Dinghuibacter silviterrae: one gene and its partner. The main gene of each other region encodes a partner of the protein of the gene in region 2 in a complex. Links are inferred from orthologs where the notes say so. Each region holds a gene or a part of one and is shown on either strand. Other genes may lie near its edges. The genes, in order: secY and secA.

Region 1 (14,441 bases), 1.7 Mb from region 2 along the record:
TGGGGAGCCCGGTTGTCCGGGGTGATGACGACCGTGGTGGGAAAAGAAAGGTTGCCCCTGGTAAGCGACATCACCAGTTCGTTGACCTTATAGTCAGGATTGTATGCAAAAGACTGGCCCTTCCAGGTAACCCTCCCCCGGTTTTCCGCGTTAAACCGCACCGAATAGAATTTTTGCCCCATGTAAGCCGCCACCCGGGGATCTTCGTAGGTGTTCTTTTCCATCACCTTGCACCAGTAGCACCAGTCGGTATAAATGTCCATGATGATGACCCTGGGTTCGCCCTTGCTCCGGTCCTGGGCTTCCTGGAGGGAGAGCCAGGGGACGGAGGTCCTTGCCGCCGGCGCGGCGGCGGGCGACCCGTTCGCGGGGCCCGACGCTGGCGCGGGGCGGCCCGTCCAGAGCATTATTCCGGCGATGGCGATGAAAGTTGCCTTTACCATTTACTTTTGCGTATGCGCTGCACAAACCTACAGCAATTTTCCACCCAACCGGAAGCGTTATGCAAAAAATAATAGTGGCCGTTACCGGGGCGAGCGGTAGCATCTATGCCAAGGTGCTGCTCGACAAACTCGTGCAGATGAAGGACCAATGGTCGGCCCTGGGCGTGGTCATGACAGAGAACGCCAAACAAGTCTGGGAAACCGAAATGGGCGACGACAGCTACCGCAGTTATTCCCTCCCCTTTTATACCCAAACCGACTTCCTGGCACCCTTTGCCTCGGGGTCCGGGCAGTACCAGACCATGATCGTCGTCCCCTGTTCCATGGGGACCCTCGGCCGGATCGCCTCGGGGACCAGCAATGACCTCATCACCCGTGCCGCGGACGTCGTCCTCAAGGAGCGCAGACGGCTGATCTGTGTCATCCGGGAAACCCCCTATAACCTCATCCATATCCGGAACATGGAAACGGTCACCCTGGCCGGCGGGATCATTTGTCCGGCCACGCCTTCCTTTTATAGCCGGCCCACCACCCTTGCCGAAGCTGCAGGAACGGTGGTCGACCGGGTTTTGGACCTGGCGGGGTTGCGCGTGGATACGTTCCGCTGGGGCGGGGCCTAGCGGCGTTCACGCCGAAGGCGCGGCCGCGAGGCGCCACGGGCGCGGGCCTATTGGTCGCTGGCCTCGGCCATCCCGAGCTCTCCCGGCTTCTCATACACCTGAACCGTCAGGTGCCATTCCGGCATGGTATAGGACAGCAGAAGCTGTACCCGCACCTTGTGAAACTCCTCCCCCGCGGGATCCAGGGTAAATTCGATGCTGTTGGTCTGTTTGGTCTCGTCGGCCTGGTGGAATCCGCCCTCCAGCTTATACACGACGCCCGGGTGCAACCGGGTGATGCGCGCGTGGTGAAGCGCGTCGTAGGTCTCCTGGTACGCTTTTTTGGCCTGGTCGAAGTCGTCGATGACCGGCAGGTCCGCTTTCCAGCAGGCCGTCGTGTCCCCAGGCGTGTTAAAGACCGAGATTGTGCAGTTGTCGGCCCCCTTCAGCTGGAGCAGGGAAGCATAGTCGATGGCTTCGGGATTGTTGGCTAAGAGGTCCCCCTTCAGGTGAGCCAGCCGCGTCGGCATTTCGGAGATCACCCGCTCTACCGCATCGGTCAGGGTGAAGGAACCGGACGTTTGGGCAAACACCGGGCATAGCGGTGCCCCCAGGAGGAAGCAAAGGAGTAATTTTTTCATGGAACGGAATTGTGCACTGAAAGATACACAATTCCGCGGAATAACTAACGTGGGGGTATAACCGAAGGTCGCCAGACGCTGTCGGCGCGCCGCTGGCGCTTAGCGCAAGTCTACCACATCCACCCCCGGATACTTCTTCTGATCGAAGACGAAGTCCTCGTCCTTCACGGCGGGGCTGTTGGGGGTAAAGCTGTTGAGGGTGTAGGTAAAGTGGGTCCCGTTCTTTTGGAAGACCTTGGTGCTGACGATGTTCTTGGTCAGCCTGCTGACGTACACCAGCACCTTGAAGAAGGGTTTGGTTTTATCGTTCGGCGTCAGCTCGATTTCCTGGGCGCTTTTGCCGTTGACGGGGACGGTCCCGTTGAGCTTGTAGAGATAGTCTTTGTCGTAGAAATTGGTCAGGAGGGTCTGGGGGGTGATGGCGTGGGCCGTGGGGTCAACCTTGTCGATCTTTACCTCGTTGGAGGATTTGTCATACGACCAGGTATTGTTGCCGTCGCAAAAGATCTCCTGGCCCGGCAGCGAAATACGATACTTGGTGCCTTTCATGGCAACGGTCCCGGTTTTCTTCCCGTCCACTTTGCCGTCGGCGTTTTCGATGGTCAGCGTAAATCCGGCTTTCACACTCTGGTAGCCCTTGAACCTGGTGCTCACCTGGTCCAGCAATTTCTTGGCGTCGGGGTCGCTTTGGACGGACGGACCACCAAGGGCGGGCGCCTGGGCGTGGACAGCAAGGAAAGAAGACAACACAATAGCAAGAGTAGTAAAAAGATATTTCATGTGCGCAAAGGTATTCATAGTTTGACTACCAAATGGGAGCGGGGTTGGGAAAATACGGGGCTTTTAAGAAATTTTTGACGAGCGGGCCACCGGGCCGCGGCGGCGAGGCGGCGCATTGCCGCCTCGGGGCCTTATTGTTGTAAATAGTCTTCCAGCTCCATCATCGTCTTCATCAGGACCTCCCTCGGCTTGCTTCCCTGGCTGGGTCCGACGATGCCGGCGGCTTCGAGCTGGTCCATGAGGCGGCCGGCCCGGTTGTAGCCCAACTTCATTTTCCGCTGGATCAGGGAGGTGGATCCCTGCTGGCTCTGCACGATCAGCCGGGCGGCTTCGTCGAAGTACTGGTCCCGGTCACCGATGTCGAAATTCCGGCCCTCCTCGTCTTTTTCATCCACGTATTCCGGGAGACGGAAGGCTTCGGGGTAGCCCCGTTGTTCACCGATAAAATCCGTTACTTTTTCCACTTCGGGGGTGTCCACAAAAGCACACTGTAAACGGACGATCTCCCCGTTAAACGATATAAGCATATCGCCCCGGCCGATGAGCTGCTCGGCGCCCCCTGCGTCGAGGATGGTCCGGCTGTCGATCTTGGACGACACCTTGAAAGCGATACGGGCGGGGAAGTTGGCCTTGATGGTCCCCGTGATGATGTTCACCGACGGGCGCTGGGTGGCGATGATGAGGTGGATGCCCACGGCGCGCGCCAGCTGGGCGAGACGGGCGATGGGCATTTCGACTTCTTTGCCGGCGGTCATGATCAGGTCGGCGAACTCGTCCACGACCAGCACGATAAAGGGCAGATATTGGTGCCCTTTTTCGGGGTTCAACCGCCGTTTGCTGAATTTCTCGTTGTATTCCCTGAGGTTCCGGCAACCGGCTTCCTTGAGCAGGTCGTACCGGTTGTCCATCTCGATACACAGAGCGTTCAGGGTGTGGATGACCTTTTTGGTGTCGGTGATGATGGCTTCCTCTTCTCCCGGTAACTTGGCCAGGAAGTGCCGCTCTATGGTCCGGTAGATGCTCAGCTCCACCTTTTTGGGGTCGACCAGGACAAACTTCAACTGGGAGGGATGCTTCTTGTACAAAAGGGACACCAGGATGGCGTTCAAACCCACCGACTTACCCTGACCGGTAGCCCCCGCCATCAGGAGGTGAGGCATGGACGCAAGGTCCACTATAAAGTTCTCGTTATCAATCTTTTTCCCAATCGCTATGGGCAGGGCAAACGAATTGTTCTGGAACTTCTCCGAAGACAGCAATCCTTTCATGCCGACCACCGTCTTTTTGACGTTGGGCACTTCGATCCCGATCGTTCCCTTCCCGGGGATAGGAGCGATGATGCGGATACCCAGGGCAGCAAGGCTAAGGGCGATGTCGTCTTCCAGGTTTTTGATCCTCGAAATACGCACACCCGCCGCCGGTACGATCTCGTACAGGGTTACGGTGGGGCCCACGGTGGCGGCTATCCGCTGTATGGAAATGTCGTAGTTTTTGAGGGTATTGATGATCTGCTCCTTGTTGGTTTCCAGCTCACGGGGGTCCTGCACGATCTTTTCGCTCCCGTGGTTGTCCAGCAGGTCCAGGGAGGGATATTGATAGTCGCGGAGGTCCAGGACGGGATCGTAAGCGTCGAGTGTTTCGATGGGTTTGCCCGTGGTGACGGGTTCCTCGGGGATGTCGTCCGCAGACGGCTTGATTTCCAGCGTCAGATCGCTGGGCGGCGGCACAGGACGGTGAATACCGCGGGGCGGCGGGGGCGAAGAGGGCGCAGGCGGGGGCGGGGCCGCGGGTGGGAGCCCGGCCTCGACCTCTTCCTCGAATTCCTCTTCCTCGATGTCATCCTCGTCGTCGTCATCGTCGTCGCTATCGTCGTCGTCTTCTTTTTCCACCAAAATAAACTCCGGCTCTTCTTCAGCTTCTTCCTCCGGCACCACGATCATCGGGGCGTCACCTTTTAAAGTGTTCTTTTTACCTTTTTTCCCCGCAATAAAAAGCTTGGCGCCATCGTCCTCCGGGGCAGCGGCAGCGTTGGCCGCAGGAGCCGCGACCGGCGAGGGCGCCGCGTCAGAAGCCGGTGCTTCCTTGGGCACGCGAGGCTTTCTGGCCGGTAGCTTGAACACCGGGTTAAACCTCCAGATGACATACACAAAACCCCCGACAAGGATCAGGATCGTCGTCCCCAGCTTCCCCAGGAACCCCTCCAGCCAATCGCTGACGAGGGTCCCCACACCACCTCCATAGGGAAAGGACCAGGAAGAAAAGAAAAAACCCAGCGCCGTGGAAAGGAAGAACAAACCCACCAACAGGTATTTCAGGTTCCGCGCAATGGAAAAAATCTTGTGCCCGAACAGCAGGTTCGCGCCGATGACCCAAAAAGTGGAGCAAAAAAGATACGAAGCCAGCCCGAACCCTTTGTAAATAAAAACGTGGGAAATGTATGCCCCCAGCGAGCCTAAGAGGTTGGCGATGTGGAGGTCGTTGGGTTTCAAGATGGCCAGGCCGCTTCTGAAGATCTCATCCTGGTCTTCCTTCCAAGTAAACAGATAGGAGGTGAATGCAATAAAAAGGAACACCCCTGCCAGGAGCAGGGCGATCCCTATGATCTTTTGGGTGCGCTCGTCCCTGACCAGCTCCTTAACGGGTACCTTGACGTCCTTTTCGGGCAGCAATTGCGCTGGAGAGGGTTCTTCCTTCTTAGGGTCTTTTTTCGGAGATTTCAACCGGTTACCAGCCATAGGCACAAAGATAATGACTATCTTGAAAGGTAATATTTTATGCTGTTCCATTCGGGGTGTCATCGGCTATTCTTCCTCTGTCTCATCCTGGGGCTATTCCCCCTTTTTACCCGGGCACAAGACACCCTCAGAACGAGCCATGTCGACGACGCGTTGCACATCGACAGTGCCATCGGGATCTATGTCGACACCGCTGAGAAAGTCACCCCGGCAATGCTCCCGCGGCTTTCTTATGACACCGCCCTGATCACGCGGTTCACCCAGGGTGTACCCACCAATGTGGTCAGTCTCCCCTTTTACTGCCGGTTTACCTTGATCAACGACCAGGACTCCAGCAGGTCCTTCTATTTTTTCCCCGGATATTACTTCCGGAATATCGTCCTGTACAAGGACAGCGCAGGGCAGGTCGTCACGCTTCCCGAAATCCGTCCATCTCACGGAGAGATGGGCTGCCGGCGGTTTTCCATCGACGCCCGTACCCAAACCACCTTCTTTTTCAAAGGCAACCTGATCAAGGCCAACACCAACTGGATGGCCCCCGCACTGATCGAGCCACGCTTTCTCACCAACTATTTCAAGATCCTCCGGTTCAACGCCGTGCAGCTCAACGTCGTGACCTTTGTCTTTTGCGGCATCCTGCTGATGATGATCATTTATTCCTTCACCAATTTCACCCAGAACCTGCGGGGAGAATACCTTTTCTACGCCTTGTACGGGTTGTGCATGACGACCCTGTTCTTCATCAAGGCGTTGTTTTATCGTGAAGACCAACCCTTTTATTTCTTTTTCGAGGAGTATTTCGACTACGTCATACAAGTCTCGGGGTACTATTGCTACATCAGTTTTACACGCCACCTGCTCGACACCCGGACCAACTACCCCGGGCTTGAAAAGGCCTTCCGTACCGCCGGCAACCTGCTGCTCCTGTTGCTGGCCGTCTACTCCGTCGTGTATTTCAGCGGCGGTCCCTACAAAGTCATGAACTCCATCGAAAACGGCGGCAAGTATTTCCTCATGGCCCTGGGCATCTTTTATGTCATCGTCGGTTTTGCGCAAAGGGACAAGCTCATGAACTACCTGCTGGCCGGTAACCTTGCCGTGCTGGGGCTTGCCGTAACCTCGCAATGCATCATCGTCTTCAAGGTCCGCTTTACCTATACCAATTCCTTTTTCAACCAGGCCCTTTTCTACTATGAGCTTGGCGTCGTGCTCGAACTGGTGCTTTTCCTGGCGGCGCTGGCCTATAAGAATAAAGACGAGCTCATCGAAAAAGTCAAGATCGAACAGGCCATGAAGCTCGAACAGGAAAAAAAGGAATTCGAGACAAAGCTCGCCATTATCCAGGCCCAGCAAGACGAACGGAGCCGCATATCCGCCGACATGCACGACGAGCTTGGGTCCGGTGTCACTGCGATCCGGCTGATGAGCGAGCTTGCCAAAAGACGGCTACCCGCACAGTCCGTCCCGGAGATCGAAAAGATCTCCACCTCCGCCGGGGAACTCATGGACAAAATGAACACGATCATCTGGTCCATGAACGCCACCAACGACTCCGTGGCCAACCTCGTTGCCTATATGCGGGCTTTTGCGATCGAGCTGTTTGAAAATTCCTCCATGGTTTGCCGGGTGGAGGTACCCGAATATATCCCCGACATCGAGATCAGCGGGGAGAAACGGCGGAATGTCTTCCTCGTCGTCAAGGAGGCCCTCAACAACGCCATGAAGCATTCCAAAAGCGACCGCCTGGAATTGCGCATCCGGCTGGAAGACGAGCTCCACATCGAAATACACGACTTCGGCCAGGGCATCCAGACTGAAAAAATGCGTCAGTTCTCCAGCGGCCTCACCAACATGCAACGGCGCATGGAGACCATCGGGGGAACCATCTGGTTCAAGAATGAGAAGGGGACGACGGTCGGGCTAAGCTGTCCCTACTAGCGCTTCAGGAACCCGAGCAGCATGCACACCCACCCATAGATAAAGAAGAGCCCGCCGATCGGCGTCAGCACCCCCGCAGGCCCCAGCGACCCACCGTTGATCTTGAGCAGGGTGATCGCATATAACGACCCGCTGAAGAGCACGGTGCCGATAATAAACCCCCACCCCGCCCGGGTCATCCAGGCCGAAGGAAACTGCGCATATACGATCCCCGTTAGCAAGAGCGCCAACGCGTGATAAAACTGGTATTCCACGCCCGTATGGAAGACCCCCACGGTGGCCTCGTCCGTCATGCGTTTGAGGGCATGCGCGGCAAAGGCGCCCAGCCCCACGGAAAGGGCGCCGAGAAGGGCGCCCGTGATTAAGAATGTCTTTTGCATTTATCCAGGATTTTCTTGAAGTTCTCGTCGGTCAGGTAAGGCGTGTAGAAGTGATATACGCAGCGGTGGTAAAACGGCTCGCGTTCCGCCAGTTTCCCTTCTATAAAACCCGCGAGGGTATCCGCATTGGTATGCGCGATCACCGGCCGGTGCCCGAGCTCCGGCAGCAAACGCTCCACCAGCGCTTCCAGCGGCGTCTTCAACCAGATCGTAATCCCCGCTCGCGACATGCGCTTCATGTTGTCGTGAAAACACGGTGTCCCGCCCCCGCAGGCAATGATGGCATTGCTTTTTGAACACATCCGCGCCAGCGCGTCCCGCTCGATCCTCCGGAACGCCGGCTCCCCCTTTGTTTTGAAAAGCTCGCTGATGGTCATTCCTTCCTGCCGCTCGATCACGTCATCGAGGTCGTGGAATTCCAGGTCAAAAGCCGTTGCCCACCGGCGTCCCCAGTAGCTTTTGCCGGACCCCATAAAACCGTTTAGGAAGTAAAGCATGGGCGCAAAGATACAAAAAGGGCGCGCGGCCACACAAAAAAGGCGAGCCACTAGGGCTCGCCTTGGTTATGACGTTCTCGTAAAATACTACTCAGCCTTCGGAGCTTCGTCGTTTTGGTCGAGCTTCTTGCGGAGTTCGGCCAGGACACCCAGGTCACCAAGGGTCGTCTTTTCAACCCGGCTCTGGATGTTCTTAACGGCTTTCTTCGTCCTTTCCTGGTCGGCGCGGGCTTCCTTGCGGGCAGCCTCTTTCTCATCGTGCTTCGACTGTTCCCAGATACGCGCGTGGCTGACCACGATGCGCTTCTCGTTGCGGTCGAACTCGATCACCATGAACTGAGAAGTTTCTTCGGCGCCGATGCTCTTGCCGTCCTCTTTCGCCAGGTGGCGGTTGGGGGCAAAACCTTCGAGACCGTAGGGCAACTGAACGATGGCGCCCTTGTCGTCCTTCTTCACAACGGTACCTTCGTGGATGGTGCCGATGGCAAAAGTATCTTCGAGGGCATTCCAGGGATCTTCTTCCAGTTGTTTGTGACCCAGTTGGAGTTTCCGGTTGTCCTTGTCGATCGACAGGATCACCACGTCGATGCGGTTACCCGTGCGGGTATACTCGCTGGGGTGGTTAAAGCGCTTCAGCCAGCTCAGGTCGCTGATGTGGATCATGCCACCGATACCGGGTTCCAGCTCCACGAATACGCCATAGGGGGTGATGTTCTTCACCATGCCGTTGTGACGGCTGCCCTGCGGGTATTTGATCTCGATCGTCGCCCAGGGATCTTCGCTGAGTTGCTTGATGGACAAGCTCATCTTGCGTTCGTCCTTGTTCAGCGTCACGATCTTCGCGCTGTGCTCGTCGCCCAGCTTGAAGAATTCCTTCGCATTGATGGGGTTGTTTGCCCAGGTGATCTCGGATACGTGCACCAGGCCTTCCACACCGGGGAGGATTTCCAGGAATGCACCGTAGTCTTCGATATTCACTACGCGGCCCTTGACGATTTCGCCTTCGCGGATGTGCTCAGGCAGCGTATCCCAGGGATGCGGGGTGAGTTGTTTGAGACCGAGGCTGATGCGCTTCTTCTCGTCGTCGAAGTCCAGGACCACCACGTTGAGCTTCTGGTCCAGTTTGAGGACTTCGCTCGGGTGAGAGATACGGCCCCAGCTGATATCGGTGATGTACAGGAGACCGTCCAGGCCACCGAGGTCCAGGAATGCCCCGAAATCGGTGATGTTTTTGATGGTCCCTTCGAGTACCTGTCCTTTTTCGAGTTTGCTGATGATCTCGGCGCGTTGTGCTTCGATATCGCTTTCGATAAGGGCTTTGTGGGAAACCACGGCGTTCTTGATCGCTTCGTTGATCTTAACGACCTTGAACTCCATCGTCTTGCCCACGAACTGGTCGTAGTCGGTGACGGGTTTGACGTCGATCTGCGAGCCCGGCAGGAAGGTTTCCATACCGTACACGTCGACGATCAGACCGCCCTTCGTTTTGGAAGTCACCACGCCGGTAACCACTTCGCCGGTGCGGTGCATTTCCACGATCTTTTCCCAGGCGCGGGTGATGCGGGCTTGTTTGCGGCTCAGGTGCAGGTGACCGTCCCGGTCTTCTTTTTCAACAACCATGACTTCCACGTCGTCCCCGATCTTCAGGTTCGACAGGTCACGGAATTCGTTGAGGGAAACCAGGCCGTCGCTTTTGAAACCGATGTTGATGACGACGTCCGTCTTGGTCATGCCTACCACGTTCCCGGTGATCATTTCACCGTCGTTGATGACCTTGAAGGTGCTGTCATACACGCCATCGTACCTTTGGCGATCTTCCTTAGGATAGGTCGACACGTTGCGTTTGTCGATGCTCCAGTCGAAATCGTCGTGTGCGGTATCGAACTGGGTCGGTACGGGTACTTTTTTTGTCGCTGTAGCCTCCTGGACGGGAGCCTCCTGTACATCAGCGTTTACGGGGTTTACAATTTGTTCTTCTGACATAAATTTTTATTTCGGACTGCAAAAGTACGAATAATTGGGGGAAAAAGAAAGGGCCCTTCCGGGCCGGGCAGGCGTTCGCCGTTCAAGGTACATTGTAAAAAAATGTAGCCGTTCTGAAGAATCAGAACGGCTTGTTGCAATCATAACCCTCAGCTAACATAATGATTAGCTAAAAAGTTGAAATAAGTTTACTAATCAGAGCCTTGACTGGGAAATTACCCCTGGAACATACATACGTATAAATACCTGGTTTGGATTTCGGGGAATAAAAAAAGTTCACCTATGGCTAAGTGGCTGCAAATCAGCGATGGCGCGGGCGGCCACGAAACCGCTTGTCCAGGCGTGTTGAAAATTATAGCCACCGGTGATGCCATCTACGTCCAGAATTTCTCCGGCAAAATACAGCCCCGGCACCCGCCGGCTTGCCATGGTCTGGGGATCTACCTCCGCCAGGCGGATGCCACCGCAGGTGACAAACTCTTCTTTAAAGGTGGTCTTCCCCTTTACCGTCAGCTCCAGCGCGCAAAGATGTCGGATAAACACGTTTTGGGCCGCTGCGGGCAGGTCTCCCCAGCGCATCCCGTCGGGTATCCCGCCCGACGCCGCCAGGAACTGCCAAAGCCGTTGCGGAAGCCCCCACAGGCTTCGTTTGGTCACCGCCTGGCTGCCCTGCTCTGCACGCATTTGCTGAAAAAGCGACCGTACCTCGTCCTGCGTATGGGCCGGCACCCAGTTGATCAACAATGTAAAGTCATACGCTTTGTCCGCCAGCTCGCGGGCACCCCAGGCACTCAGCCGCAGGACCGCCGGGCCGCTGCAACCCCAGTGCGTGATAAGGACGGGGCCGCGTTCCACGAGCTTGCTCCCCGCGATCTTCACTTGCGCATCCGGCACGCTGACGCCCATCAGCTCTGTAATGGGATGCCCCGGCATATTGAACGTAAACAGCGAGGGGAGCGGCGCCTCGATCGTGTGGCCGAGGGCCTCCAGCCAGGCAAACGACGCGGCCTTCGGATAGCCGCCGCATGCGATGAGGACGGCGTCGGCGTCCAGGGGGCCGCCGGAAGTGTCGAGAAGAAAGCGCCGGTCTTCGCGTCGCATCCCCCGCACCTCGCGGTTCAGCAGGATCTGCACGCCATACCGGTTCGCCTCGTGCACGAGGCAATCGACGATGGTTTCGGAGCGGTCGGACACGGGAAACATCCGCCCGTCGTCTTCCGTTTTCAGGGCGACGCCCCGCTCCCGAAACCACTCGATCGTATCTGAAGTAAAAAAATGAGCGAACGCCTTTTTGAGAAAGTTCCCGCCTCGCGGATAGCGGCGGATCATATCGGGAATGGAGAAACAGGCATGGGTGACATTACACCGGCCGCCCCCGGACACCCGGACCTTGGACAGCACCTTGGCGCTTTTTTCCAGGAGGACGACCTCCAGCCCCGGTGACAACCGGGCGGCGTTGACCGCCCCGAAAAAGCCCGCGGCGCCGCCGCCCACGACGACCAGGCGCTTATGAGAGACCGGCGCACCGCCGCTATGCGGTAACGGCCGCAGCATGCTGGTAATAAGCGGAAGCTAAGTGTGGATTCGCGGTTTCGGCCGCCTCGATCTTTGCAAAAGAAGACAGGACGTCCGCCTTGCCCCTGCGGACGCAGACGGTATGCTCGAAGTGGGCGGAGGGTTTGTTGTCCGCCGTAAGGACCGTCCAGCCGTCGTCGCTATACGTGACTTCCTTGACACCCAGGTTGATCATCGGCTCGATGGCGATCACCATCCCTTCTTTCAATTTTGCGCCCGTCCCGCGTTTCCCATAGTTGGGCACCTGGGGATCTTCGTGCAGCTGGCGGCCCACGCCGTGACCCACCAGCTCGCGGACAACGCCATACCCCCTTTGTTTTTCCGTATAATCCTGGATCGCAAAGGAAATATCTCCGACGCGGTTACCGACGTGGGCCTTTTCGATCCCTTTGTACAAAGACTGACGGGTGGCCGCCAGCAATTTCAGGATGGCTTCACCGGGGTCACCGATGGCAAATGTATAGGCGCTGTCGCCGTGAAAACCGTTTTTGTATACCCCCACATCCACCGATACGATGTCGCCATCCTTCAGCGGTATATCATTGGGAAAACCATGCACCACCGCGGCATTGACCGACATACAGGTGGCGAAGGGGAAACCCCGGTATCCTTTAAAGGAGGGTTTGGCGTCCTGGGAAAGTATAAACTGCTCTGCAATCTTGTCCAGCTCCAACGTCGTCACACCCGGGCGGATGGCTTTGGCCACCTCAGCAATCGCGTCTCCCACCAGCAAGGCGCTGACGCGGGCAAGGGCGATTTCGGGCTCCGATTTATAATGAATCATGCTTCAAAAAGTTAGGCCCGGAGGGTTACTCCGAGCCTGCAAATATCGTAAAAAATTTACTCTCCTTAAAATACACCGGTGGCACCGGTGGTCGTGGCCGTCGTGCGGCCCTGTATCCTGCCGGTCTTCATCAGGCCGTCGTACTGGCGCATCAGCAGGTGGGTTTCCACCATCTGCAGGGTGTCCAGGATAACCGCTACTTCGATCAGAAGGGAGGTTCCGCCGTAAAAGGTGGAAAACCCGGCCGTTACGTTCAGGTTCCGGGCAATACCGGGAAGGATCCCGACGATGGCCAGGAAAATGGCGCCGGGGAAAGTGATCCGGTCCATGATCGTACCGATATAGTCCGCGGTGGGTTGACCGGGTTTTACACCGGGGACAAAGCCGTTGTTGCGTTTGAGGTCGTCGGCCACCTGTTTAGGGTTGAAGATCAACGCCGTGTACAGGAAGGTAAACGCGATGACCAGGATGCTGTAGATCAGCATGTACCAGATATTCCCGTGGTCGTTGAATATCCGCGCGATCCCCGCGGTCGGCTGGAAGTTGGAGAGCAGACCGGGGATAAACATGATCGCCTGGGCGAAGATGATCGGCATCACACCGGAGCTGTTCACTTTCAGCGGCAGGAACTGGCGTGCGCCGCCGAACTGCCGGTTACCGATGATCTGTTTGGCATAGTTCACCGCGATCTTGCGGGTCCCTTGTACCAGGACGATCAGCGCCATGATGGTCAGGATCAGCAGGGCGATTTCGATCAGGAAGATCAGCAGACCGCCGCCGCCCCTCGTTTGCTTGCTCGCAAACTCCTGGGCCATGGAGGCCGGGAAACGGGCCATGATGCCCACCATGATGATGATGGACGTACCGTTCCCCAGACCCTTGTCGGTGATTTTTTCACCCAGCCACATCACGAACAGGGTACCCGCCGTCAGGAGGATCACCGTCGTAAAGGGGAAGAAAAAGGCGAAGGAAGGATAGATAGCACCCCCTGCAATCTGGGGGCTTTTCAGGTAGGCCACATAGGCACCGCCCTGGAACAGGGTCACGATGGCGGTGAGGTAACGGGTCCACTGGTTGATCTTTTTACGGCCGCTTTCCCCTTCCTTTTGGATCTTCTGGAACTGGGGCACCAGGATGGAGACCAGCTGCATGAAGATGGAAGCGGAGATATAGGGCATGATACCCAGGGCAAAAATAGATGCGTTGGAAAAGGCGCCCCCGGCAAACGAATCGAAGATACCGAGCATCCCCTTGCTGGCGTTCTGACTCAGACCGGCCAACCCTTTCGGGTCGATACCCGGCAACACGATGTAGGAACCTACCCGGAAAACAAGCAACAGCAGTAAGGTGAGGATGATCTTATCACGCAGCTCGTCAATACTCCAAATATTTTTCAGGTTCTGTATGAACTTCTTCACTGAGATGGAAATTTAAGACCAAAATAAAAAAGACGCTGGAGAGGGCGGTCACAGCGTCTAACAAATATCCGAAAATTATTTGACAATCTCCACCGTGCCGCCGGCCGCTTCGATCGAAGTTTTGGCCTTTTCGCTGACGGCATTCACCTTGAAGGTCAGCTTGGCGGACAGTTCCCCGTGACCCAGGACCTTCACCAGGTCGGTGCGGGTGACGAGACCGTTCATATAGAGATTCTCCAGGGAGAATTCTGTAATACCGTACTTTTCAACCAGTTGGTCGATCTGGCCGAGGTTGAAGACCTTGTATTCGACCCTATGGGGATTTTTGAAACCCCGCTTGGGCAAACGACGCTGGATCGGCATCTGGCCGCCTTCGTGCCCGGTCTTGTTCTGATAACCGGTGCGGGCCTGTTGACCTTTATTACCCTTCGTGGAGGTACCACCCTTGCCGGAGGCTTCCCCGCGACCTAAACGTTTTTCCTTGTGCGTAGCGCCTTCAGCAGGCTTCAGATTGTGCAGTTTCATCTTCTTGTGATTTTTAACTTACGGGGAATCACCCCTCGCTTTTTGAAAAATCGGCCGCGCGAAGCGCGCGCCGGCGGCCTTAGGCCAGTTCTTCCACCTTTACCAGGTGCGTTACCTTGCGGACCATACCCAGGATCTGGGGC
Region 2 (15,507 bases):
CACCCATGTGGGGATCATCAACCGGGGCCGGCTCGTATTCCAGGGGACCCTGGAAGGGTTGAAGATGCTTCAGAACGGCCCCGCGGGCTGGATGATCGAAACCGAGGACCCGCGCCTGGGTCTGGGGCTGCTGACACCCCACTTTAACGCTTCCGTCTCGGGTGAGCGCGGCCTCGTGCTGAACATTACCACCCGCGAGGAGGCCGCTGCGGCGAACCGCCTGCTGGTACAAGCGGGGTTGCCGGTGTACCAGCTTTATCAACAACAGAATAATTTGGAAACCTTATTTATGGAACTTACACACGCAGCCGTATGAGTACCTTCCTGATCAGCCTGCGGACGGAATTCATGAAAATCCGCCGCTCCAGCGCCTTTTGGCTTGTCATTGCGGGAAGTGCTTTCCTGCCCTGTATTTTCTTCTTGATGTACGTGACCAAGCCGGACGTGTTTATCAAACGCCTGGGGTCGAACCCCTGGATGGGTCACATCCTTCAAGGGTTCGAAGGGGCCTCTTTCTTCCTCTGGCCCATGTTCATCACCGTGGTGGCAAGCCTGGTGACACAAATCGAATACCGCAACAACACCTGGAAACAGGTGCTTGCCTCTCCCCTGAAGCTGGGGGACGTGTACTTCGCCAAGTACCTCGTCATCCAGTGTATGATTCTGGGCGCGTATATGTTGTTCGACCTCGAAATGATGCTGTCCGGTCTTGCCGCGGAGGTATTTTACCCGGGTTATACCTTTGCCCACCACCCCGTGCCCATCCGGGCGATCCTCCAACTGGACGCCAAGTCCTTTATCGCGATCCTCGGGATGACCACGATCCAGTATTGCATTTCCCTGCGCTTCAAGAACTTCATCGCCGCCATCGGAACCGGCCTGGCGTTAATCATCGCGGGCCTCATCATGATCCCCTGGGACAAGGTGGTCTATTTCCCCTACGCCTATTCCGCCCTCTCGTTTATGCGTGGCAGCGCCACCGGCGATTTCAAAATCCTCAAGCACGAGTACTGGTCGCTCGGCTACTTTGCCGTATTCCTGTTGGGCGGGTTTGCCGATTTCGTCTTCCGCCGCGAGCGCGGATAAGGGTTCTCCGGTTTCCGGTTGACCCCGGTGCACCTACCGTAACCACCTTGAGCGTCCCGCAAAGGGGTATGTCCATTTACCTCTTTTCCGCAGAAGAACTGAACGACGCCAATCGCTCTTAACCTCTGCGGAAAAGAGGTAAATGGACATACCCCTTTGCGGGACTAGCGGGTCGGTCTGGGACCGGGCGGGTACTACTTGGGTTTGATTTTGATTAGATTATTAGACTTCGGCATTCGCCCCGAGCCACGCCATGGTCCCCACGCCGATGGAGATGGCGCGCTCGTCGATGTTGAAGGTGGGGGTGTGGACGCCGGAGGTGAGGCCGAGGGATTCGTTGCGGGTACCCAGGCGGAAGAAGCAGCCGGGGATGACGTGGGTGTAGTAGGCAAAGTCTTCCGAGGCCATCCGGAGTTCCGTTGTCTCGACTTTGGCGTCACCGAGATAGGTGGCTGCGAGCGCCTTGTTTTTCTTTGTAAAGGCTTCCTGGTTGTAGAGTACCGGATAGCCGACGTCGATGTGCAGGTCGAGTTCTCCGCCCATGCTGTGGACGAGACCGGTGGCTTCCCGGCGGATGAGGTCGTGGGCCTTGAAACGCCATTGTTCGTCCATGGCGCGGAAGGTACCCATGAGCTTGACCTCCGAGGGAATGACGTTGGTGGTATGACCGCCTTCTATGGAACAGATGGAAAGGACCGAAGGGGAGAAGGGGTCCCGGTTCCGGCTGATGATCTGTTGCAGGGCCACCACGAGGTGGGAAGCGATGAGGATGGTATCGGTGGTCAACTGGGGGGTAGCGGCATGGCCGCCCTTGCCCCGGATGGTCATATAGATTTCGTCGGCGCTGGCCATGACCATGCCCGGGCGGAAACTGAGCAGACCGGTGTCAAGCACGGGGTGGACGTGGAGTCCGATGATTCCTTGCGGCTTGGGGTTTTCCAGCGCGCCTTCCTTGATCATCAGGCTGGCGCCGCCCGGGTTTTTTTCTTCGCCGGGTTGGAAGATGAGTTTGACGGTGCCCTCCCACTGGTCCCTGGTCTCCTGCAGTATTTTAGCGGCGCCCAACAGACAGGTGGTATGGACGTCGTGTCCGCAGGCATGCATCACGCCCTCATGGGTGGATGTATACGGGACCTGGTTGGCCTCTGTGATGGGCAGGGCGTCCATATCTCCCCTGAGCGCGATCACCCGTTTGGTGGGGTTTCGCCCTTCGATCAGCCCTACGACGCCGGTGACGGCCATTACCTGGAACGGAATGCCCCAGGCCTTTAGCCGGTCCTGTACAAAGGCGGAGGTTTGGAATTCCTGGTAGCTCAGCTCCGGGTGGGCGTGCAGGTGGTGGCGGATGGCAATAAATTCATCCGAATATCGGTCGGCTAGTTGTTGGATTTTCTCGCGTAGCATAGTTACATCGGGCTGTTGTCAGTCGCCTCTTTGAGCCATTCCGGCTTTGGTTCGATAGCAGAGGGGATCACAAAGCTCCCCGGGAATTGTTTGTTGAGCTGCTGGAGCCCGGCGTCGGCTTCCTCCCGGTCCCTGAAATTACCCAGGCGGACCTTGAAATAGGGTTCCTGGTAGAGCAGGTATACTTTTTCTTGCGGGAAAAGCTGGAGCAGCCGGGTTTTGGTGGTAATGGCTTCCGAGCGGTCGGTGGTGTTGAGCACCTGTATGCGGAAGCCATGGGAGTATTTCCGGGTCAGGTTGACCTTTTCATTGTAGTCCGCCTGTTTCCTGATCAAAAGGTCTGTACGGGTATCCCGCGCGACGATAATGGTGCCCCCGCCGATGGTGTCCGTGCGGAAGGCGGGCCCCCCGGGCGAAGCGCCGGCCGCCGCCTGCGCAGCCACACCGGTGGCGGCCAGCAGCATCGGCAAAAGAAGCGCAATTCCTGCTTTGGGCATAACGGAAGAATTATGAGGGTTGAACGATGGCCACTCCGGCGCTCGTTCCTATACGGGTCGCGCCGGCGTCGATCATCGTTTTGGCCTGGGCGAAGGTACGTATTCCGCCCGAGGCTTTGATATGCACGGATGAAGGTAGGTGTTTTTGCATGATTTCCACCGCCTCCACCGTAGCCCCCGTTTCGGCGTAGCCGGTGGACGTTTTCAGGTAGTCGATCCCCGCGGCCCCATAAAGCTCGCAACAACGGATCAGCTCATCCCGCGTAAGGACACCGCTTTCGACGATTACTTTTAAGACCTTCCCCTTGCCATGGACCAGGGGGAGGATGGTGCCGATTTCGCCGGCCAGGTATTCCCAGTCGTTGTTTTTGAGGGCCACAAGGTTGATGACCATGTCGAGTTCGTCGGCCCCGTCAACGATGGCGAGTAAGACCTCGGAAACCTTTGCTTCTATGGCCGAATACCCGAAGGGGAAACCGATGACCGTGGCGGTCTTTACGAGCGAACCTTCGAGCAGGGACCTGGTCCTCCGGACAAAAGGCGGCGGGATACACACGGCGGCGAAACCGAACGTCCGGGCTTCGGCGCACAGCCTGTCGGCGTCCGCCAGCGTGAGGGTGGGTTTCAGCGCCGTGTGATCGATGTACGAGGCGATGTTATGCATCCTTCCCGTGACAGTTCTTGAATTTTTTTCCGCTACCGCAGGGGCAAGGGTCGTTACGGCCTACTTTGGGGCCGACCTTTACCGGCTCCGGTTTGGGCGCGGGTCCCGCGGGATCGTAATATTCGGGTTCCCCGGGATGTCCCCCCGTGGGCCCGCTGGTGACCAGTTCGTCTTTCCGCTGGCGCAGTTTGCTGAGGTCCACTTTCGGCGGCTCCTTCATCTGGGGCGGGCGCTGTGTGGGTGATTCAGAGACGATGTTGGCGTGACAAAGGAAAGAGACGATGTTCTTATTGAGCTCCGTATCCATTTGTTTGAAGAGGCTAAAGGCCTCCACCTTATATATAACGAGCGGATCTTTTTGCTCGTATACCGCACTTTGCACGCTTTGTTTGAGGTCGTCCATCGCCCGGAGGTGTTCTTTCCACGAGTCGTCGATCATGTTCAGGGTGATCGTCCGCTCCAGGGAATTCATAAGTTCCTTGCCACCGGTGTTGAGGTTCTTTTGCATGGAGCTGAGTACCTGCATACCCCTCTTCCCGTCGCTAAAGGGCACATAGACGTTCTCGATGTGCGGCCCCTGCTTGCTATGGATGGACTGGAAAACGGGTAAGGCGTGTTTGCTGACGTCGGCGCTCTTGGCGAAGTAGTTAATCCTGGCTTCTTCATAGAGCTGATCGGACAGCTTTGCGTGGTCGACACGCGTAAAAGACTCTGCGTCGATATGGGTATCGATGGCGAAGTCCATGATGGAACCCATCTTGAAACCCTCGTAGTCGTTGTTCTCCTTGAAGGAATTGACGAGCCCCTCGGCGCAGCTGTAAAAGGCATTGTCCAGGTCGAGGGCCAGGCGCTCCCCAAAGAGGGCGTGGTTCCTCCGCGCGTAGATGACCCCGCGCTGCTTGTTCATGACGTCGTCGTATTCCAGGAGGCGTTTGCGGATACCAAAGTTGTTCTCTTCGACTTTTTTCTGGGCGCGTTCGATCGACTTGGTGATCATGCTGTGCTGGATCACCTCGCCTTCCTTGTACCCCAGCTTGTCCATAATGCCGGCGATCCTGTCGGAGCCGAACATACGCATCAGGTCGTCTTCCAGCGACACGAAGAACTGGGAGGAACCGGGGTCGCCCTGACGGCCGGAACGGCCCCTGAGCTGACGGTCGACGCGGCGGCTTTCGTGGCGCTCGGTACCGAGGATGGCCAGGCCACCGGCATCTTTAACGCCGGGTCCGAGCTTGATGTCGGTACCGCGGCCCGCCATGTTGGTGGCGATGGTGACGTTCCCCGCCAGACCGGCTTCGGCCACCACCTGGGCTTCCCGGGCGTGTTGTTTGGCGTTAAGGACGTTGTGCGGAATATTTTGCTGGCGGAGCATCCGGCTCAGGAGTTCGGACACTTCCACCGAGGTCGTACCGACCAGGACCGGACGGCCCCCCTCGCGCAGCTTTGTAATCTCTTCGATGACGGCCTTGTATTTCTCGCGCTTGGTTTTGTAGACCAGATCCTCGGCGTCCTTCCGGATGACGGAGACGTTGGTGGGGATGTTGACCACGTCCAGCTTGTAGATGTCCCAGAGCTCGGCGGCCTCTGTTTCGGCCGTACCGGTCATACCGGCGAGCTTGTGGTACATGCGGAAGTAGTTCTGGAGCGTGATCGTGGCATAAGTTTGTGTAGCGGCCTCGATCTTTACATTTTCCTTTGCTTCGATCGCCTGGTGCAGACCGTCGCTGTAGCGCCTGCCTTCCATGATACGGCCGGTCTGCTCGTCCACGATTTTGACCTGCCCGTCGATGACAACGTATTCGTCGTCCTTATCAAAAAGGGTATACGCCTTGAGGAGCTGCTGTACGGTATGAATGCGGTCGGCCTTGGCGGCGTAGTCGTTGAGCATGGATTCTTTCTTCGCCAGCATTTCCTCGGGGGCCAGACCGGAACGCTCGATGTCGGCCAGGGTCGTCCCTATGTCGGGCAAAATAAAGAATTCGGGGTCTTCACCGGACTGGGTGATCATCTGGATACCCTTGTCGGTGAGGTCCACGCTGTTGTTCTTTTCGTCTATGCTGAAAAAGAGCTCGTGGTCGACCTTGGGCATTTCCTTGGACTGGTCGGCCAGGTAGTAGTTCTCGGACTTTTGGAGCTTGACCTTGATACCGGGTTCACTGAGGAACTTGATCAGGGCGCTGTGTTTGGGCAACCCTCTCCAGGCCCGCATAAGCGCCAGGCCTCCGGACTTGGGGTCGTCGTCACCTTCGGCGAACTTCTTTTTACCTTCGTTGAGGAACTGGTTCACCACCCGGCGCTGAGCTTCGATCAGCTTGTCCACCCTGGGCTTCAGGATGTGGTATTGCTGATCGTCTCCCCTGGGGACAGGGCCGGCGATGATCAGCGGCGTACGGGCGTCGTCGATGAGGACGGAGTCCACTTCGTCCACCATGGCGAAGTGGTGTTTGCGCTGCACCATTTCGTCCGGCGACTGGACCATGTTGTCCCGGAGGTAGTCAAAACCGAATTCGTTGTTGGTGCCATAAGTAATATCGGCCAGATAGGCCTTCCGGCGTTCGGGTGTGTGCGGCGTGTGTTTGTCGATACAATCGACGGTCAGCCCGAGGAATTCGAAAAGGGGGCCGTTCCATTCGCTGTCGCGGCGCGCCAGGTAGTCGTTCACCGTTACGATATGGACGCCTTCCCCCGCCAGGGCGTTGAGGTAGGCGGGTAGGGTAGACACCAGGGTTTTCCCTTCCCCCGTGGCCATTTCGGCGATCTTGCCGGAGTGAAGCACCATGCCCCCGATGAGCTGCACGTTATAGTGCACCATGTTCCAGACGATGTCACTTCCCGCGGCATTCCAGCCGTTATTATAAATGATTTTGTCCCCTTCCAGGCGCATGTTGGCCCGTTTAACCACCAGTTCCCGGTCGAGTTCGGTGGCGGTTGCCTCCAGGGGGGTGCCGGACGCCAGGCGGCGGGCCGTTTCTTTGACGACCGCAAAAGCTTCAGGGAGGATTTCCTTGAGGATATCCTCGATCTTCTTGTCGCGTCCTTTGCGCAACTCGTCGACTTCCCCGTAGAGCGCGTCTTTTCCGTGTATATCTTCCGCAGGCAGGTCTTCGGCCCGCTGGCTGAGGGTTTGTATTTCCGCGTCAGTTTCGGCCAGGTGGGCCTTGATGCGTTCTTTGAATTCCTGGGTTTTATGGCGAAGGTCGTCGTTGGAGAGCGTCTGATACTGGGCAAAATATTCATTGATCTTGTCCACCAAGGGTAGGAGCTCTTTTGTATCCCGCTCGCTTTTATTGCCTCCAAACAGTTTTGCTATATAGCCTAACATATACCGGTTTATATTATTTAATGAACCCTTCAAATATGGTGCTTGAACCGCTCGACAGCCATAATGACAGGAAGGCAAAGGTAATAATAAATCATGACGGGCCCTGCCTACTCACCCCCGCTCGAAACGGGTTGGCCCGCTCATCAATTTGACCAGTAGGGACGCGGGGTTTGAGCTAATTTTGACGATATAATTCGTAATTGCGAAACATAAATATGAAGAAAATTTTACTTCTGATAGTCATTGCCTTTTTAGGGTCCCGGACGGTGTCACACGCCCAGGTGGAGCCTGTGAACCCCGCCAACGCGCCCTCGGCGGGCGGCCCCATTACGGGGATCATCCGCGACTCGGTAACGAACCGGGCCCTGGAAAAGGCCGTGGTGTCCTACGTGGAAGCGGGGAAAACGGATACGGCCCACACGTTGACCGATGCCCAGGGGCGTTTTTCTTTCGAGCGCACGCCTGTGGGTGATTTTATATTGATTATCAGTTATATAGGGCATCAGACAAAGGGGGTTCAGTATCCCGCGACGATGGCCGGCAATGTGGGCATCATCCCCATGTCGGAAAAGATCAAAGAACTTGCAGAAGTGGTCATACAGGCGCCCCCGATCAAGGTGATGCAGGATACAGTGGAATACCGTGCGGATGCCTATCCTGTCCGTAAGGACGCGGTGGCGGAGGACCTGCTCAAAAAGCTGCCGGGGGTAGAGGTGGATGCCCAGGGGAATGTGACCGCGCATGGACAGACGGTCACCAAGATCCGGGTAAACGGCAAAGACTTTTTCGGTGGCGACCCCAAAATGGCCACGAAGAACATCCCCGCGGACGCCATCGACAAGATCCAGGTGATCGATGACCAGAGCGACCAGGCCAAGTTCTCGGGTTTTGACGACGGTGACCGGACCAAGATCATCAACATCACCATCAAAAAAGACCGGAACCAGGGTTATTTCGGCAGCGCCACCGCTGGCGCCGGGATTGAATCGGGGAACGAGATCAATACCCCGTATGAAGGATACCTCCGGGCTTTCCGGTTTAACAACGCCGAACAAATGGCGCTTCTCGGGAACGCCAACAACGTCAATATCCCCACGTTTAGCCAGGCCGGCGCCAGCTTTCAGGGCGGTGGCGGTCGTGGGGGTGGTGGCGGCGGAGGTGGAAGCACCTCGCCCTCGGCCAACCTGACCCAGAGCAATTCGGGGGCCCAGGGGTATAACGATGCCAAAACGGCCGGCTTCAACTACGCCAACGACCTTACACCCCACCTCACCGTTTTCGGCAGCTACCAGTATACGAAAACGCAATCTACGGTCCTTACGAATTCCTTTACCCACCTGTTGGGGGACAGTATCGCTCAACCCTATTTCAATTCGGCGTCGAATTCGCTGACCGACCAGCAAAAACACAGCGTCATGCTCAACGTCGGCTGGGGCTTCTCCCGCCACGACTCACTGTTGTTCCGCGGATCTTTCAACTATTCGACCAACATACAAAACAGCAATACCCAGACCACCTACGAAGACAGCACGCAGAAGAACCAGACGTCCAGCATCGGCCAGATCTATAAAGGGAACAATTCCACGCCCGCCACTTCCGTCACCCTGTTGTGGATGCACAAGTTTAACAAGATCGGGCGTACCCTGTCGGTCACGGCCACGGACAATCCCAGTCCCAGCACGGAAACCGATAGCAACTATTCGGTCCAGGATAACTACCTGACCAACCTTTCGGATACGATCCGGCAGGTCTCGTTTTTCAAAACCAACAACTACAGCTACAGCGGCCGGGTATCCTATACCGAGCCCCTGAGCCTGAAGTCAGGCCTGGAGCTGAGTTATGCCTACAGCAGCAGCGAAAATGTAAGCAGCAAGAACGTCTACAGCCTCGACCCCAAGATGGTGGAGACCTTCGTGGACAGCCTTAGCAACAATATGGACAATACGCTGGTCACCAACAAAGTGGGGCTGACGTTCCGGCACAAGGAGCGTAAGTTCAACTATCAGATCGGTGCGTCCCTGCAACCTACGCTCCTGGATACCAAGACGACGATCGACGATACCCTGCACCACTTTGAACAGCACGAGCTGGTCTTCGTGCCCATCGGCAGCCTGGCGTATCAGTTCAGCACCACCAAACGGCTGCGGATCTTTTATACGGGAACGTCCCAGCAGCCCACCCCCACCCAGTTGCAACCCGTGCCCGACATCACGAACCAGCAGAACATCAACCTGGGGAACCCCAACCTGAAACCGGAGTTCGACAACCATGTCGTGATCAACTATAACAATTTTGACAACCTGTCGGGCCGTGCCTTTTTCCTGAACATCAATACCAACATCGTCAACAAGAATATCGCCACCAATACCATTTACACGCCGGGGGCAAAAAATACCGTCTACTATTACATGCCCGTCAATGCCAATGGCTACTATACGGCGGGCGCCAACGCTTATTTTTCCCAGCCCTTCAACAACCGGGAGTTTATCCTGACGCTGAGCAGCAAGGTGAACTTCACGCACGACCCGGAGTACCTCAATGGCGCGCTTGACCTCGGTCAAACTTGGCAGCCCACGGAGACCATTCGTTTCGAAATGGACAAGGGCGACTGGCTGGAGGTGATCGGGGGTGCCAGCTATGCCCTCAATTCCACCTCCTATTCCCTGAAAACCCAGGGTTCCGCCGGTGGAACCAATACCCAGACCCAAACCTGGAGCCTCGCGCAGTCGGCCCGGGTAGACTTCCTGAAGATCTTCTCGTTCAGGTACGATTATATCTATACGATCCCGCAAGGGTTTTCGTCAGCCATCGGCAACAAACCCGTGACACTGATCAACGCGGTCCTGGAGAGCCGGTTTATGAACCAGCGTCTGATCGCGGCCGTGTCCGTCAACGACCTGCTCAACGAGAACGTGAATTATAACCAGACCTTCAGCAAAACCCAGGTCACACAGTCGCAGTCGAATGTGCTGCAACGGTTCGTGATGTTCACCCTCACCTACAAGCTGGCGAAGTTCAAGGGCTCCCAGGCCACCGGTGGTATGATGATGCCCCGCGGCATGCGTGGTGGTGATGGCGGTGGTGGATTTGGCGGCGGCGGTGGCGGGCGTCGCGGGGGGTAACTTAGTTTTTTGTTTTCATAAAATAGATAGTAGTGAGATGACCCGGCCTTTCTAGGCTGGGTCAATTTTTTGGCGCCATGCGTTGCGGGACCCGCTGGGGTGACTGGGGGCAGTACACCAGGGGTGCCTGGGTTAGTTTGAATAATAGGCACAGGCGGACTCGTCGCAGACGACGCCGAGAGCCTCGCAGGAGTTGTAATTGCAGGAGTACATGGGGTTGGGGCTTGTGGGCCAGCAGGCGTAGAATGTGCCTACGCCGGTGAGGCATTGCCAGAGTTGAAGCTGGCTGAGACCGCCGCGGATTTTTTTCATGTCGGCGGCGGAAAGGCGTGTGCTGGAAAGGGGGGTGTTCTTGAGCATACGATAGATTTTTAGGGTTTTTTGAAATTAGGATGCGCCGCCGCCGCAGCCGATTTCGGCGGGCTCGCAGCCGCCCGCATAGTCGCAGGTGGAAAAGCCGCAGGATCCGGCGGGGTTGGTGAGGCCGTACCAGCAGACAAAGGTGCCGCCGCAATTCCATTCGGAGGCGGCGGGAGCGACGCCGCCCATGATGTTTTTCATTTCGGCTCTTGATAGGTTGGAGGTGGGGATGGTCTGGAGCATATTGTGTTTGTTTGGTGCTTGTTTGGTAGGATTAATTAAGATAAGGAATATTTACAAAAAAGCGCTAAGTTTATTGGAACTAGCACCTTACCTATGGCCCAATCGTTTAATACCAAGCTGTCCGCAGTGGCAGCCAGCTACGCCCGGCTTCTGGGCTTGAAAATAACCGAGACGTCATTAAAGAGAGACCTGGAGGAGAATCCCTACTATCCCAGCCTCCTTGGCCTTTCGGATACCTTTGACCGGTATGGGATACCCAACGCGGCGTACAGGGTAGAAGACCTGGCGATGGCGCCGGCCCCATTTGTCGCGTATGCGCAAACGGAGGGGAATGTACGCGACTTCGTCCTGGTGACGCGTCAGGATGGGGCGTCGGTGTCGGTTGTCTATGACAAGGGTGGCAAGGCGGTTTCCCTGTCCAAAGAGGATTTCCTGAAAAAATTCCAGAAGGTGGTGTGGATGGCAGAACCGGGCGATTATCCCGGGGAGCCGGACTTTGCAGAAAAGCGCGCCAGGGAAAGGAACCTTCAGGTCAAAAAAGGAGTAGCCATAGCGGCAGCGGTCGTGGGATTGCTGGCTTTGGTATGGATGAACGGGGTTTCCCGGACGGACGCACTCCCCTATGGGTTCTTGTTGCTGACAAAACTTTTTGGCGTTGCGGTGTCGGTTTTGCTGCTCCTGTACGAAATGGGGAGCGGGGGAGACTTTGTCAAAAATATTTGCCAGGGCGGCGGGCAGAGGGATTGCGGTGCGGTGTTGGAGAGCAAGGGCGCTTCGGTGGCCGGGCTGACGTGGAGCGAAGTGGGTTTCTTTTATTTCGCGGCGACCTTATCGGGGTTGTTGTTTCCGGGTATCCCTTTCCAGGAAAAGACCTCATGGCTTTGCTGGGGTAGTTTCCTGGCCGTCTTATACGTGCCGTTCAGTATTTATTACCAGTGGAGGGTGGCGAAGCAGTGGTGTCCCTTGTGTCTGAGTGTCCAGTCCGTCCTTGTCCTGGAAGCGGTTTGGGCGTTTCTGGAGTACCAGGCACCGGTGAACGTTATAGCAGCGGTCCCCGCCGTTTTATTTTGCGCCGTCTGGCCGGTGGTGGGCTGGTTCTTTTTAAAACCCTTGTGGCGGAAGGCTAAGGACAGCGATCAATACCGGAGCTCTTTCCGGCGGCTGAGGGCCAACCCCGATCTGTTCCAGGGCTTGTTGCAACAGCAGCCCCAGGCGCCGGAGGGGTTGGAGCATTTGGGCATCGTGCTGGGCAACCCTGACGCGTCGATCAGGATCACCAAGGTGTGCAATCCATATTGCGGACCTTGTGCAAAAGCGCACCCATTGCTGGAGCAGGTGCTGGAACGAAACAGGAACGTCCAGCTCCGGATGGTGTTCAGCGCCAAGAATGACGCGAATGACAAGAAGACACCGGTGGTCAAGCATTTCCTGGCCCTGGCACGGCGGGGGGAACCGGGATTGATCCAAAAAGCGCTGGACGACTGGTACCTGTCGCCTCAGAAAGATTACGATAAATTTGCCGAAAAATATCCCCTGTCGGAAGGCGAGGGGAAGGAAGAGGCGGCCATAGAGGCCATGAGCCAGTGGTGCGAAAAGGCGGAGATCGCATTTACACCGACCCTTTTTGTAAACGGGCACCGGTTGCCGGAGGAATATGGCGCGCAGGAGTTGACGGAGATCTTTTAAAAAAATGGCCCCTTGTGAAGGGGCCTTACATTACGCGGAACAGGCGTCTGGCCCGGCACAGTTGGAATTGAGGTAAGTGCAGTCGAAGAATCCGCAGAGATTGGGATTTTCGTAAGAGCATACCTCTTGATCGGTGCAATACCACCAAAATAGAGGTGGTTCCAGGCCGCCTTTGATGCGTTGCATGTCTTCCCGGGTAAGCGCAGCCCCGGCAATGATGTTGTTCTTGTTCATGGCTGTGGGTATTTATAATAAGATAAGGATCATTTACGATATTTTAGAAGAAATATGTTCACGGTGTATCGACAGCTCAACCAGATGGACTGTGGTCCTACCTGTTTGAGAATGGTGGCAAAGTTTTACGGGAAGCACTATGGAGCGGAATATATCCGGGAGTTGATGGGCTCTAATAAGGAGGGGACCTCTTTATATGCGATCAGTGAGACGGCGGAAAAACTAGGCTTCAGGACGAGGGGGGTGCGGATCGGTCTCGAATCGCTCGCTGATGCGGCTACGTTGCCGTGTATCCTGCACTGGAACCAGGACCATTTTGTGGTATTGGTCCGGGTAAAGGGGTCGTCCATAAGGGTGGCGGATCCGGCGGCGGGTTTGCTGCAGTATACCCGGGAACAGTTCCTGGACCGTTGGGCGACGCAGGATACGCAGGAGGAAGGCCCCTCGGGGATTGCCCTTTTGCTGGAACCCGCTCCGGGTTTTTATTCGGAGGAAGGACAAAAGGAGAACGGTTTAAATTGGGGGCTGGTCCTGCGGTACTTACACAATACCAGGGGGCGTATCGTGCAGGTGCTGGCGGCACTTGGGGTAAGCTCGTTGTTGCAGCTTGCGTTGCCCTTTCTGACGCAAAGCATCGTGGACGTAGGGATCAATACCCAGAACCTGCAGTTTGTCACCATCGTCCTGATCGCCCAACTGATGCTGGTGTTTTCCCGGACGGTTATCGACTTTATCCGGAGCCGGTTGCTGCTGGGCATTTCGATGATCGTCAACCTGTCGGTTTTATCGGATTTCTGGATCAAGGTGACCAAGCTGCCGATGTCCTATTTCGACAGCCGGCATAGCGGGGACACGCTGCAGCGGCTGGGCGACAGCCGGCAAATCCAAAGCTTCCTGACCGGAAATGCACTGAATACGTTGTTTTCGATGCTCAACCTCGTCGTTTTTTCGGTGGTCCTGATCATCTACAACGTGGAGATCTTTTTCATTTTTGCCGCGGGCAGTGTGCTTTATTTCTTTTGGATAAAGACGTTTATGGGGGTAAGACGGCGGCTGAACTATAAAACCTTTCACCTGTCTGCGGGAGAGAACAACGCGACCCTGCAACTGATCCAGGGGATGCCCGAGCTAAAGCTGCATCAGGCGGAGCAGGCCAAACGCTGGGAGTGGGAAAACATCCAGGTGCGGATCTTCCGGTTGACGCTAAAAACCCTCAATTATAACCAGCTGCAACAGGCGGGCGCGGTTCTGATCAGCCAGGCCAAGGACGTTTTTATCGTTTTTGTCGTCGCGGGTGAAGTCATCCACGGCAAACTGACGTTGGGCGCCATGCTGGCGGTGCAGTACATCATTGGACAACTGAGCAGCCCGGTGGAACAACTGGCCGGTTTTCTGCAGGCGGCCCAGGATGCCAAGATCAGTATGGAACGCCTGGACGAGGTCCACGGGTTAGAGGAGGAGGAAAAACAGGGGGTGCACTATGACCGTTCGCTACCCCGTCGAAAGGACATCCAGATCCGCGGATTGTCGTTTGCTTATCCGGGTGCCGGGAATGAACCGGTGCTCCGGGACATCGACCTGGATATCCCGGAAGGCCAGGTAACGGCGATCGTGGGGATGAGCGGGAGCGGGAAAACCACCCTGATGAAGCTGTTGCTGAAATTTTATGAAGGGTATACGGGGGATGTGCAGGTGGGAGACGTCGGGTTCCAGCGCCTGGCGCCCTCTGCGTGGCGAAGGGCGTGCGGGGCGGTCATGCAGGAGGGCTTTATATTCAGCGACACGGTAGCCCGGAACATTGCCCTGGGGGAGGAGTCGATCGACTACGAACGGTTGGATATGTGTTGCCGGGCCGCGAACATACAGTCCTTTATCGAATCCCTTCCCAGGGGTTATTATACCATGTTGGGCGCGGCAGGCGTCGGGGTCAGTACGGGTCAGAAACAGCGCATCCTGATTGCGCGCGCCCTGTATAAGGACCCGAGTTACCTTTTCTTTGACGAAGCAACCAATGCGCTGGATACGGCCAATGAATCCACCATCGTCGAAAACCTGGCGGTTTTTTTCAAAGGACGTACCGTAGTCGTCATTGCCCACCGGCTCAGCACGGTCCGGAATGCGGACAAGATCGTCGTCATGGACCAGGGACGGATCGTGGAGGAGGGTACGCACGAGGCCCTTTCGCGCGCGCGGGGTAGTTACTACCGGCTGGTCAAAAACCAGATTGAACAATAAAACGTCGCTATGCCATCCCCTATAAGAAGATCGGAGGAATTGGACGAGATCATCTCCAGCCGGCCCGGGTTTTACGAACGCTGGGCCCTTTGGGGCTTTTTTATCTTATTGGCTGTTTTGGCGGGGGGTGTCGGGTTGATCCATTACCCGGACATCGTCCAGGCCGATGCCACCCTGGCGGCCACCAATGCCCCCAAGGAAGTGGTACCTCATTCCAGCGGCCGCCTGGTGCGTTTGCTGGCGGCCAACGATGACCTGGTCCGGGAGGGAAGCGCCATCGGATGGTTGGAAAGCACGGCGGATCACGCGGCGGTGTTCCGGCTGGATACGCTTTTGGACAGCTGTCTGCATTTGTTGAACACGGATCGTACGGATAAAGCGTCCGCGCTTTTCAGGGCGCCGTTTGGAAACCTGGGAGAGCTGCAGACCACGTATCAACAATTTATACAAGCGTATCAGCAGTTCAACGACTACCTGGTGAACGGGTATTACATCCATCGCAAGGAAGGCCTGACCCGCGACCTGGAGTATCTCCGGCAAATGCACGGCGTCCTGGAGGACCAGCAAAAACTGACGCGTAAAGACCTGACGCTTTCTCAGGAAGCTTACGACGCCAACAGTTCGCTCTACCAGGAAAAAGTCATTTCCCGCCAG

What was found.
Region 1: the proteins of secA (region 2) and secY are in contact, whole or in part, in a crystal structure (PDB 3DIN), measured with the Thermotoga maritima proteins. The link is inferred for Dinghuibacter silviterrae from one-to-one orthologs. Residues at the interface, in WP_004082002.1 of Thermotoga maritima: Glu261, Ala262, Arg263, Lys300, Ala301, Arg302, Thr303, Ile304, Ile305, Leu323, Tyr324, Asp325, Pro326, Val329, Ser330, Tyr333, Ile336, Lys340, Phe345, Val349, Glu363, Phe364, Tyr374, Ser375, Gly376, Gly377, Glu393, Ile395, Thr482, Ser483; in WP_004081795.1 of Thermotoga maritima: Glu108, Gly109, Glu110, Glu111, Ala236, Glu237, Arg238, Arg239, Ile240, Thr241, Ile242, Gln243, Tyr244, Ala245, Arg246, Arg247, Val248, Thr249, Gly250, Arg251, Arg252, Val253, Tyr254, Gly256, Ala257, Ser258, Thr259, Tyr260, Leu261, Pro262.

What each region holds. Positions count from the first base shown.
Region 1 is NZ_SODV01000001.1:1,888,101-1,902,541, reverse strand. What follows is about bases 11,598-14,441. They hold secY (preprotein translocase subunit SecY), read right to left. Parts: upstream 13,774-14,441; coding sequence 12,421-13,773; downstream 11,598-12,420. Other genes in these bases: rpmD (50S ribosomal protein L30), read right to left, coding at 14,378-14,441; rplO (50S ribosomal protein L15), read right to left, coding at 13,849-14,298; map (type I methionyl aminopeptidase), read right to left, coding at 11,598-12,355. Outside these bases: EDB95_RS08560 (thioredoxin family protein), read right to left, coding at 1-443; EDB95_RS08555 (UbiX family flavin prenyltransferase), read left to right, coding at 503-1,063; EDB95_RS08550 (hypothetical protein), read right to left, coding at 1,111-1,683; EDB95_RS08545 (LolA family protein), read right to left, coding at 1,783-2,463; EDB95_RS08540 (DNA translocase FtsK), read right to left, coding at 2,595-5,198; EDB95_RS08535 (sensor histidine kinase), read left to right, coding at 5,238-7,136; EDB95_RS08530 (DUF423 domain-containing protein), read right to left, coding at 7,133-7,516; EDB95_RS08525 (shikimate kinase), read right to left, coding at 7,498-8,013; rpsA (30S ribosomal protein S1), read right to left, coding at 8,101-9,996; EDB95_RS08515 (BaiN/RdsA family NAD(P)/FAD-dependent oxidoreductase), read right to left, coding at 10,273-11,550; more of map, read right to left, coding at 11,528-11,597. UniProt on the Escherichia coli protein: The central subunit of the protein translocation channel SecYEG. Consists of two halves formed by TMs 1-5 and 6-10.
Region 2 is NZ_SODV01000001.1:169,378-184,884, reverse strand. Bases 3,444-7,353 are described here. They hold secA (preprotein translocase subunit SecA), read right to left. Parts: upstream 6,974-7,353; coding sequence 3,644-6,973; downstream 3,444-3,643. Other genes in these bases: EDB95_RS00820 (outer membrane beta-barrel protein), read left to right, coding at 7,189-7,353; deoC (deoxyribose-phosphate aldolase), read right to left, coding at 3,444-3,651. In the rest of the region: EDB95_RS00850 (ABC transporter ATP-binding protein), read left to right, coding at 1-316; EDB95_RS00845 (ABC transporter permease), read left to right, coding at 313-1,086; EDB95_RS00840 (M20 metallopeptidase family protein), read right to left, coding at 1,309-2,490; EDB95_RS00835 (SPOR domain-containing protein), read right to left, coding at 2,493-2,987; more of deoC, read right to left, coding at 2,998-3,443; more of EDB95_RS00820, read left to right, coding at 7,354-10,095; EDB95_RS00815 (hypothetical protein), read right to left, coding at 10,228-10,455; EDB95_RS00810 (hypothetical protein), read right to left, coding at 10,483-10,698; EDB95_RS00805 (vitamin K epoxide reductase family protein), read left to right, coding at 10,792-12,384; EDB95_RS00800 (hypothetical protein), read right to left, coding at 12,415-12,618; EDB95_RS00795 (peptidase domain-containing ABC transporter), read left to right, coding at 12,673-14,853; EDB95_RS00790 (HlyD family secretion protein), read left to right, coding at 14,863-15,507. UniProt on the Escherichia coli protein: Required for protein export, interacts with the SecYEG preprotein conducting channel.